One region of the Kitasatospora sp. NPDC057518 genome, then DNA from elsewhere that is predicted to be linked to it. Evidence: riboswitches for the same ligand, from Rfam matches in the RefSeq annotation. Region 1 holds a riboswitch; each other region holds the start of a gene.
What was found. A riboswitch is a leader RNA that binds a small molecule or an ion and turns the genes downstream of it on or off. The one in region 1 is predicted to bind cyclic di-AMP.

Region 1 (3,266 bases):
GGCGTCCAGACCGCCGTCGGCTACCTCCCCGGTGACGGTGCGGCGGGCGCGAGCGGCGAGGACCGCACCGTGGCCGAGCTGCTGGCCCTGGCCGCCGAGGCCGGGCGGCCCATGCCCGTCCTGGTGCCACTGGTGCCCGGCCCGCACACCTTCCTGACCGGGCTTCACGCGCTCGCCGCCGAGTACGGCGCGCCCGTCACCGACCCGCTGGGCCCGCACCCGCTGCTGGCCGAGGCCGTGCACGTCCGGCTCTCCGAGGCCGGGCTGGCCCGGGCCGACCGCGCCCGACTGTTCGCCATCGCGACCGCCGCGGACGGCGTGGTGCTGACCACCGTCGGCGGCGAGGACGCGGCCGCCGCGGCCGGCATCACCGGCGTGCTGCTGGCCGCCCGGCTGGCCGTGCCGGTCGTCGCCGCCGCGCTCGACGTGCCCGGCTCGGTGGCCGCGGCCGTCAACCACCTCAAGGACACCGGCTCGCAGCGCCCGGCGCTGGCCCCGCTGGTGATCGGCCCGGAGGCGGACTCCGAGCTGCTCGCCACCGCCGCCGAGGAGACCGGCTGCCCGTCGGCCGCGCCGCTGGGCGCCTACCCGTCGGTCGGCCAGCTGATCGCCTCCACCTACCTGGCCGCGCTGCCCACGCCGTCCCCGGAGGACCTGGCGCGGGCCGAGGCGGAGGCGGCGGCCGCCGCCGAGGCCGAGGGGGTCGTGGAGGGCTCCCGTGGCGCCCACGCGGCCGCCGAGGGGCCTGGCGGACGATAAGGACACCGCGCGCGGGTTCGCGCGCACCGAAGGGCCCGGAACGGATCGCGTTCCGGGCCCTTCCGCGTACTTCCCCCCACCCCGTCCGTCCCGTACGGGAGTCACCCGGCAATGAAGGGGAATGTCCGTTCTGGCGCTATTTGAAAGGAAATAGGGAGCGCGGATTCACATGCTCCGATCGCGACCGCTCCCCCACCCGCCGGAGTGCGCCACTCCGCGATTCGACACACCGTCACGCCACTCCTGAGGCGGAGCCAGTTGTCGGCTTCCACAACAGCATTGCCTGAAAACGATCATTTACGATCATGGTGAGTGGCAATTTTGGCAGTTTCCACTAAACCGTGATGCACATCACAGTGGTTTGCAGTTTGAACTTAAGTCTGATTAACGTGCTCCCCGTTCGTGACCACACGAACCCGGTCATCCGCAACGCCGAGTCCTGCCGTCGGATGTCCTGGAAGCGCGAAAACGCACCACGGCAGGAGCGGGGGACCCACAGGTAAGTCGCCCCGGACCGCTCTCCGGAACGGTCCAGGGCTAGGGGTGAAGCCGTGCTCACCGCACGGCCGGGCAACTCCAGCCCGAATCCGACAGCTCACCTCGCAGGCGTGGGAGAGGACCACGTCTTCATGCTGCCCACCAACGGCACCCGTCTGTCCGGCCGTACCCGTCGCGTGATCGCCGCCCTCGGCGTCGCGGGCGTCGGCCTCACCGTCCCCTGCCTCACCACCGGCACCGCCTCGGCCGCCTCCGTCGCCACCTGGGACAAGGTCGCCCAGTGCGAGAGCGGCGGCAACTGGAGCATCAACACCGGCAACGGCTTCTACGGCGGCCTCCAGTTCACCTCCAGCACCTGGTCCGCCTTCGGCGGCACGGCCTACGCGGCCCGTGCCGACCTGGCCACCAAGGACCAGCAGATCGCCGTCGCCGAGAAGGTCCTCGCCTCGCAGGGCCCCGGCGCCTGGCCGGTCTGCTCGGTCCAGGCCGGGCTCACCAAGGGCGGCGCCGCGGCCGCCGTTGACACCTCGGCGGGTTCGACCGCCGCCAAGCCCGCCGCGCCCGCCCAGAGCGCCAAGCCGGCCGCTCCGGCCGCGAAGCCCAGCGCCAAGCCCGCGCAGCCGCAGACCCCCGCCGCGAAGCCCGCCGCGCCCGCCCAGGGCGACGCACAGGCCTCCACCGACTCCGCCGCCTCCGGCAACCGGAGCGACTGGGTGCAGAAGCGCCAGCAGCAGGCCCAGGGCGGCGACTACACCGTCGTCGAGGGCGACTGGCTGTCCGCGATCGCCGACCAGCACAAGGTGCAGGGCGGCTGGCAGCGGCTGTACGACCTCAACCGCGGCACCCTGACCGAGGGTCCGGACACCATCTACCCGGGCCAGCAGCTTTCCTTCGGCGGCAACGGCCAGGCCCGGGCCGGCCAGTCCTCCGCCGGCACGTCCGGCTCGGACTTCACCTGGTTCGACCGCTCGCAGAAGTCCGGCCAGTCCGCGAACGGCGGTGCCGTGAACGCCCAGCCGACCGCGCAGCCGGAGGCCCCGGCCGCCAAGCCGTCCACCAAGCCGGCCGCGAAGCCCGCCACCAAGCCCGCTCCGCAGCCCCAGGCCCAGACGCAGACCCAGACCCAGGCGCCGGCCGCGACCGGCAGCATGGCCGCCGCGGTCTCCTTCGCCGAGTCGAAGGTCGGTCAGGCGTACGTCTACGGCGGCACCGGCAACGGCGGCTGGGACTGCTCCGGCCTGACCCAGGCCGCGCTGCGCGCCGCGGGCATCTCCGTCCCGCGCGTCGCCGCCGACCAGGCCGCCGCCAGCACCCACGTCTCGCTGGACAGCCTCCAGGCGGGCGACCTGCTGTTCTGGTCCAACAACGGCAAGGACTCCGGCGTCTACCACGTCGCGATCTACGTCGGCAACGGCAAGTACGTCGAGGCCGCCAACCCGAGCTCGGGTGTCCGCGAGCAGAGCATCGCCAACTGGGCCCCGGACTTCGCCGGCCGGGTCTGAGGACGGCGCACGGTCCACGGTCCACGGCTGACGGACCTCCGGTAACAGCTGACGGGTAACAGATAACAGCTGACAGCTTTCAACATCTGTCAGCTGTTATCCGTCAGCTGTCGGCCGTCGTCCGAACGCTGACCGCCCACCACCCCCGGGGAGAGTCTGGTCGCTCCTCCCCGGGGGTTCCGGCGTTCCCGGGGCCCCGGCGTGCCCGACCGTTCCCGACCGCGGTTCCGCCCCGTTCCGTGGTGGATCGCCGCCCCAGCGGGCATGCTGCTGCTCTGCACCCGAGGAGGAGTCACATGGCCCAGGTCACCGTCACCCTCGACGCGAACCTCGCGATCGACGCGATGATGCTTTCCGGCACCAAGAGCCCCCAGGACGCCGTCGAACTGGTTCTGCGCGACTACCTGGCCCGCGGCCGCCGCACCGAGACCCGTACCGGCGAGGCCGCCGACGGGCACCGCCTGACCGCCGACCGCCCGACCGCCCAGGAGGGCTGACCCACCCCAC
Region 2 (3,266 bases), on a different contig from region 1:
CAGGACGTGCGCGTTCGGGCCGCCCAGGTAGCGGAACAGCGGCAGGTCGCTGGCCTCGGAGGCGGCGTGCGCGACGGCCAGCGAGACGCCCAGGATGGCGTTGGCGCCGAGCGAGGACTTGTCCGGGGTGGCGTCCAGGTCCAGCATGGCCTGGTCGATCAGGCGCTGCTCGGTGGCGTCGTAGCCGACCAGCTCCGGGCCGATCTGCTCGATGACGGCCAGGACGGCCTTCTCGACGCCCTTGCCGAAGTAGCGGTTCTTGTCGCCGTCGCGCAGCTCCAGCGCCTCGAAGGCACCGGTGGAGGCACCCGACGGGACAGCGGCACGACCCGTGCTGCCGTCGTCGAGGCCGACCTCGACCTCGACCGTGGGGTTGCCGCGGGAGTCGAGGATCTCACGGGCTACGACGACATCGATGGACGGCACGAGGCATCTCCTTGCGAGAGCAGGGTCCGGTCTGACGGTGGTGCTGCCAGCAGGACGATTGCGGAGTCGTTACGACCAGAGCCTAACCGCCCGGGCTGCCGTGGCCGCGTCGGCCTCGGTCCCGTCTCACCGTGTGGCCCTGCTACCCACCGGTAGTTCACCTGCTTGTCCCAGCTTGTCCCACCGGAGCGGGCGAATGCGGACGAAGGGGACCGGTAGGACCGGCCCCCTTCGGACGGCGGGGTGGAGCGGCGTCGGCGCCGAGCGCTCCGGCGCGGTGGCGGGCGCCCCCGGCGGGCACCCCGGTCTCGGGGTGCTGCCGGCCGCGGGCACTCCCGGCGTCGGGCGGGGCGGCTCAGCCGAGGTGCAGGACCTGGCCGGGCATGATCAGGTTCGGGTCGCCGCCGACGGTGGAGTGGTTCTGCTCGTACAGCGCGCTCCAGCCGCCGGACACGCCCTGGGCGGCGGCGATGGTCGACAGGGTGTCACCGGCACGGACGGTGTAGTCGTGGCCGGCGGCCTGCGGGGCCTGCTGCGCGGCGCGCGGGGCGTACTGCGGCTGGGCGGCGGCCTGGCCGGCGTACTGCTGGTAGACGCTCTGGTGGCTGGTCCAGTACCAGCCACCGTTGTTCTGGTACCAGTACACCTTGGCGTCGGCGTCCCAGCCGGCCTTGCCGGAGAAGCCCGGGGTCTGCGGCTGCGCCTGCTGCTGCGGGGCGACCTGCTGGACCGGCTGCGCGGCGGGCTTCTGGGCCGGCTTCTGGGCGGCGGGCTTCTGCGCGACCGGCTTCTCGGCGGGCTTGGCGGCGGGCTTCGGGGCCTGCTGCTTGGGGGCGGACTGCGGCTTGGCGTCCGAGGAGGTGTCGACCGAGGCCGGGGCACCGCCCTTGGTCAGACCGGCCTTCTGGGAGCAGACCGGCCAGGCGCCCGGACCCTGCGAGGCCAGCACCTTCTCGGCGACCGAGATCTGCTGGGCCTTGCTGGCCTGGTTGGCCTGCGCCGCGTAGGCGGTGCCGCCGTACGCCTTCCAGGTGCTGGACGTGAACTGGAGGCCGCCGTAGAAGCCGTTGCCGGTGTTGATGCTCCAGTTGCCGCCGCTCTCGCACTGGGCGACGGAGTCCCAGGTGGAGGCCGGGGCGGCGGAGGCGCCGGTGGCGGTGAGGAGCGGCATCGCGAGTCCGACGCCGGCCACACCGGCGACGGCGATGGCCTTCTCGGCCTGGGTGCGACGACGGTGACGGCCAGTTCCAACGAACAGCATGAAGAGGTCCCTCTCCGTACGCCTGCGAGGTGAGCTGTCGGGTTCGGACCGGGAGGTGGCCCGGCCGCCGTACGCGGAAACGATTCCGCTCGGGCGGCTTCACCCCAAGCCGTGGGGAGACGGCAACAAACCTGGTTCCCCCGCCCCTGCCCAGGGTTCTGGTCGGTTTCCCGTGACGCGGCGGGCAGGATTCGGCGTTCCGCGTACGAGGTCCGCAGCTGCGAACTCCAGGGAGAGTAGACAGATCATCAGACCAATCACAAGCTCATATCACCGATATCACACAACAATTACGGCCCGTGTCCGATCGCCTACCAACAGCGGCGTTATGTCCGGATTGATGGGTGTTCACACCCCCGTCGGCGGGCGATCGGCGACCTCCCGTCAGCGTGATCTCAGCAGGTCGGAGGCGTCGAAGAGGCATCCGGAACGGGGTGCGGAGGGGCGTGCGGGGAACGGCTCTCCGGACTGAATTCCACCGGGAGTTCGCGCAGGCCACGCATGATCAGACCACCCCGCCAGCGCAGATTCTCCGGGCTTTCCGCGAGCCGCAGATCGGGCAGCCGGGAAAGCAGCGTGGCCAGCGCGGCACGCCCTTCGAGCCGCGCCAGCGGAGCGCCGATGCAGTAGTGGATGCCGTGCCCGAAGCCCAGGTGGGGGTTGTCCTTCCGGGCCAGGTCCAGGGTGTTCTCCGCCGCGAACCGGGCCGGGTCGCGGTCCGCCGCGGCCAGCACCACCAGCACCGGGTCGCCGACCGGGATGTCCACCCCGCCGATGGTCAGCGGACGGGTCGCGAACCGCCAGGTCGCCAGCTCCACCGGCCCGTCGTAGCGCAGGAGTTCCTCGATCCCGGTCTCCAGCAGCGCGCTCTCCCCGCGCACCACCGACTCCTGCAGCAGCCGGCGCTGCTCCGGATTGCGCAGCAGCGCGTAGGTGCCGTTGCCGATCAGGTTCACGGTGGTCTCGAAACCCGCGAACAGGAGGATGAAGGCCATCGCCGCGGCCTCGTTCTCGGTCAGGTGCTCACCGTGGTCGCCGGCCCGGATCAGGCCCGAGATCAGGTCGTCCCCGAGGTCCGCCCGCTTGCGGTGGATCAGCTCCAGCAGGTACGCCCGCATCCGCTTCACCGCCCGCCCCACGCCGCCGCGTTGGCCCCCGCCGTGGCGGATCATCATCCCGGCCCAGTCGCGGAAGTCGTCCTGGTCCTCGGCCGGCACCCCGAGCATGTCGCAGATCGCGTAGATGGGGAGCGGGAAGGCGAACTCGTGGATCAGGTCCGCCGAACCGCGCTGCGCGAAGCCGTCGATCAACCGGTCGGTGAGCTGCTGCACCCGCGGCTCGAACTCGGCCACCCGGCGCGGGGTGAACGCCTTCGACACCAGCCGGCGCAACCGGGTGTGGTCCGGCGGGTCGATGTTCAGCAGGTGGGTCATCAGGTCCGCCTGCCGCTCCCCCGGGATGCCCACCCGGCCGGTGCGGTGCGCCTGCCCGCTGTGGTGCGCCGGGTTCTTCGACAGCCGGCTGTCCGCGAGCGCCTGCCGGGCGTCCGCGTACCTGGTCACCAGCCAGGCCTCCACCC
Region 3 (3,266 bases), on a different contig from region 1:
GCGCCACCGCGCGGGGTCCGGGTGCGGTTCAGCCGGACCGGGGAGACGGCCGACGAGCTGATCCGCCGTCTGGTGCGGGCCGAGCCGCAGGGCCGTCCGGTGGTGGTGGTGTCCACCGACCGGGAGGTCGCGGAGGGCGTGCGGAAGGCGGGCGCGCGCCCCGTGGCGTCGGTGCTGCTGCTGAACCGGCTGGCCCGGCCCTGAACCCGGGGAGGTTCGCATGATGCCTGGTCAGGGCCTGTTTCGGAGTGTTGTGCGAGTCCGGTGAAGTCAGTGTGGGGACCGGAGTTCACGCCTTCGGGGGAGTGGCAAAACGGATAGATCTTCACTAGGGTCTGGCGTCAAACCTATTTTCCGGAATCTCATCCCATCAGGTGAGCCCGTTGGAAGAAGGAGCCGGTCCCTTGGCCTCCCACCGCCGTCCCAAGCAGCCGAGCCGCGCACGGATCTCCGTGCTCACCGCGGCCGCTGCGACCGCGGTCGCCCTCTCCGCCCAGGTGGCCGCGCACGCCGCGCCGCAGCCGAACAAGACGGACGTCAAGGCGCAGATCGACCAGCTCCAGGAGGAGCAGGAGCAGGCGGCCGAGAAGTACAACGGCGCCAAGGAGCGGGCCGACCAGCTGCGGAAGCAGGCCGACCAGCTGCAGGACCAGGTGGCCCGCGGCCAGGAGCAGATGACCCAGCTCCAGGGCGGCCTCGCCGAGGTGGCGGGCGAGCAGTACCGCAGCGGCGGCATCGACCCGTCCGTCCAGCTGATGCTCTCCTCGGACCCGTCCGGCTACCTGGACAAGGCCTCCACCGTCCAGCAGGCCAGCACCAGTCAGGCCGAGGCGCTCAAGGGGCTGCTGGACCAGCAGCGCCGGCTGGACCAGGAGAAGACCGAGGCGGCCGCCGTGCTCGCCTCGCTGGACACCACCACCAAGGACCTGAACCAGGCCAAGTCGGACGTCAACACCAAGCTGAAGGCCGCCCAGGACCTGCTGAACTCGCTGAGCTCCGCCGACCGCGCCGCGCTGCGGGCCCAGCAGGCGCAGGACGACCGCGCCTCGCGCGGCAGCGACCGGGTCGACCTCGGCAGCCTGCCGCCGGCCAGCGGCTACGCGGCCACGGCGCTGGCCAAGGCGATGAGCAAGCAGGGCTCGCCGTACGTGTGGGGCGCCACCGGGTCGACCACCTTCGACTGCTCGGGCCTGATGGTCTGGGCGTACGGGCAGGCGGGCGTCTCGCTGCCGCGCACCTCGCAGGAGCAGGGCCACTACGGCACCCGGATCCCCTCGCTGGACCAGGCCCAGCCGGGCGACCTGGTGATCTACGGCCCCGACATGCACCACGTCGGGATGTACATCGGCAACGGCATGGTGGTCCACGCGCCGCACACCGGTGACGTGGTGAAGGTGATGAAGGCCGACGCGATGTCGATCAACACCATCCGCCGGGTCTGACGGACCGACACGCCCGGGAGGCTCCCGCGGGGGCCTGTGAAAAGCGCCACCCCCGTTCGGGGTGGCGTTTCGGGTTTCCGGCCCTTCGACGACCACATGGTGAGAACCGATCAGCCTTATGTGCGTCAATGGTCACCATCGGTCATTTTCACAAAGGAACTTGGGTAATCTTCTGTCTTTTTTCTGACAAGGATTTGAACCGATCACGGTTCAGTTACTAGGGTCATGCTCCGAACCACCGCACTGTCGATCGCCCAGCCAGGGTGGCGGCGGTGGTTACCGTCGAGTTCGCAAGGCAGCGGGACAGGTCGAAGCGACTGTCCGACAGGGGAGCCCAGTGGTAGGGGGCGCTGCGGAGCGGAGCCGGGGAACCACGTTCCTCCGGGGTGAATCGGCGCCAGGTCGGCCGGTGGAACGGCCGTGAGGCGTCGTAGGGCATGCTTCCGGCCCGAACCCGTCAGCTCACCCGGTAGGCGGCCGTAGGAAGAAGGAGTCCGCCTTCGTGGCGTCCCATCGTCGTCCCAAGCCCGCCGGCCGCGCCCGGGTCTCGATCCTGACCGGCGTCGCCGCCGCAGCCGTCGTCCTCTCCGCGCAGGGTGCCCACGCGGACCCGCAGCCGACCAAGGAACAGGTCAAGGGGCAGGTCGACCAGCTCAACGAGCAGGCCGAGGTCGCGACCGAGAACTACAACGCCGCCCAGGCCAAGCAGCAGGACCTGGAGAAGCAGGTCTCCGGCCTGCAGGACCAGGTGGCCCGTCAGCAGGCCCAGGTCACCGAGCTCCAGGGCGGCCTCGCCGAGATCGCCGGCGAGCAGTACCGCAACGGGGGGATATCCCCCACCGTCCAGCTGATGTTCTCCTCCAGCCCGGACAGCTTCCTCAGCCAGGCCGACGCGCTGAACCAGGCCGGCAGCACCCAGAAGGGTCAGCTGAAGGAGCTCCAGGAGCAGCAGCGCAAGCTCGACCAGGACCGCAACGAGGCCCAGGGCAAGCTCGCCGAGCTGGAGTCGACCACCCAGCAGCTGAAGGCCTCCAAGGACGAGGTCCAGGGCAAGCTGAAGGCGGCCCAGGACCTGCTCAACACGCTGACCGAGCAGGACCGCCAGGCGCTGCGCCAGGCCGAGGAGAAGGCCGCCGCCGAGGCCAAGGCCAAGGCCGACGCCGCCCAGGCCCAGCAGCAGCAGGCCGACCGCGCCTCCCGCGACAACAGCCGCGGCAGCCTCTCGGCCCCCACGACCACCGCTCCGGTGAACGTGGCCCCCGGCAGCTCGCGCGGTGCCGCCGCGCTGTCCGCCGCCGCCTCCAAGATCGGCAGCCCGTACGTCTGGGGCGCCACCGGCCCGGGCTCCTTCGACTGCTCCGGTCTGATGGTCTGGGCGTACAACCAGGCCGGCGTGTCGCTGCCGCGCACCTCGCAGGCGCAGGCCTCGGCCGGCACCCGGCTCGGGACGGACCTCTCCAAGGCCCAGCCCGGCGACCTGCTGATCTTCTACACCGACGCCCACCACGTCGGCATCTACGCCGGCAACGGCCAGGTGCTGCACGCCCCCAAGCCGGGCGCGTCGGTGCGCTACGAGGCGGTCACCAACATGCCGCTGACCGGCATCGTGCGGGTCTGATCCCCGCTCGGACGTCTCCAGGCCCGGTCTCCCCCAGGGGAGGCCGGGCCTGCGGCTTTTCCGGCGGCTCGATCTGATGTCCGATTGGGGAGTGAATATTCGGGTTGGGAGGGGTTTGGACTCGCTTGCCCGGACTCGCTAACGTCTGCCACCGGACTCCCGCTCGACGGCCGCCCGTCCCGGTGCGGCGGCGGGGGCCGCGCCGC

Region 2: it holds a riboswitch for cyclic di-AMP, as region 1 does, so the genes downstream of both, ACFU7Z_RS14995 (transglycosylase family protein) here and ACFU7Z_RS17345 (transglycosylase family protein) in region 1, are expected to answer to the same signal.
Region 3: it holds a riboswitch for cyclic di-AMP, as region 1 does, so the genes downstream of both, ACFU7Z_RS05495 (NlpC/P60 family protein) here and ACFU7Z_RS17345 (transglycosylase family protein) in region 1, are expected to answer to the same signal.

What each region holds. Positions count from the first base shown of each region.
Region 1 covers NZ_JBHVEU010000147.1:83-3,348, reverse strand. Annotated here, with positions in the region: gene ACFU7Z_RS17350 (hypothetical protein) at 1-759, shown strand, start outside; cyclic di-AMP (ydaO/yuaA leader) riboswitch at 1,211-1,381, shown strand; gene ACFU7Z_RS17345 (transglycosylase family protein) at 1,368-2,759, shown strand; gene ACFU7Z_RS17340 (hypothetical protein) at 3,056-3,256, shown strand.
Region 2 covers NZ_JBHVEU010000118.1:16,538-19,803, reverse strand. Annotated here, with positions in the region: gene eno (phosphopyruvate hydratase) at 1-426, opposite strand, end outside; gene ACFU7Z_RS14995 (transglycosylase family protein) at 782-1,687, opposite strand; cyclic di-AMP (ydaO/yuaA leader) riboswitch at 1,693-1,861, opposite strand; gene ACFU7Z_RS14990 (cytochrome P450) at 2,083-3,266, opposite strand, start outside.
Region 3 covers NZ_JBHVEU010000032.1:10,595-13,860, reverse strand. Annotated here, with positions in the region: gene ACFU7Z_RS05505 (NYN domain-containing protein) at 1-204, shown strand, start outside; gene ACFU7Z_RS05500 (C40 family peptidase) at 405-1,442, shown strand; cyclic di-AMP (ydaO/yuaA leader) riboswitch at 1,781-1,934, shown strand; gene ACFU7Z_RS05495 (NlpC/P60 family protein) at 1,945-3,060, shown strand.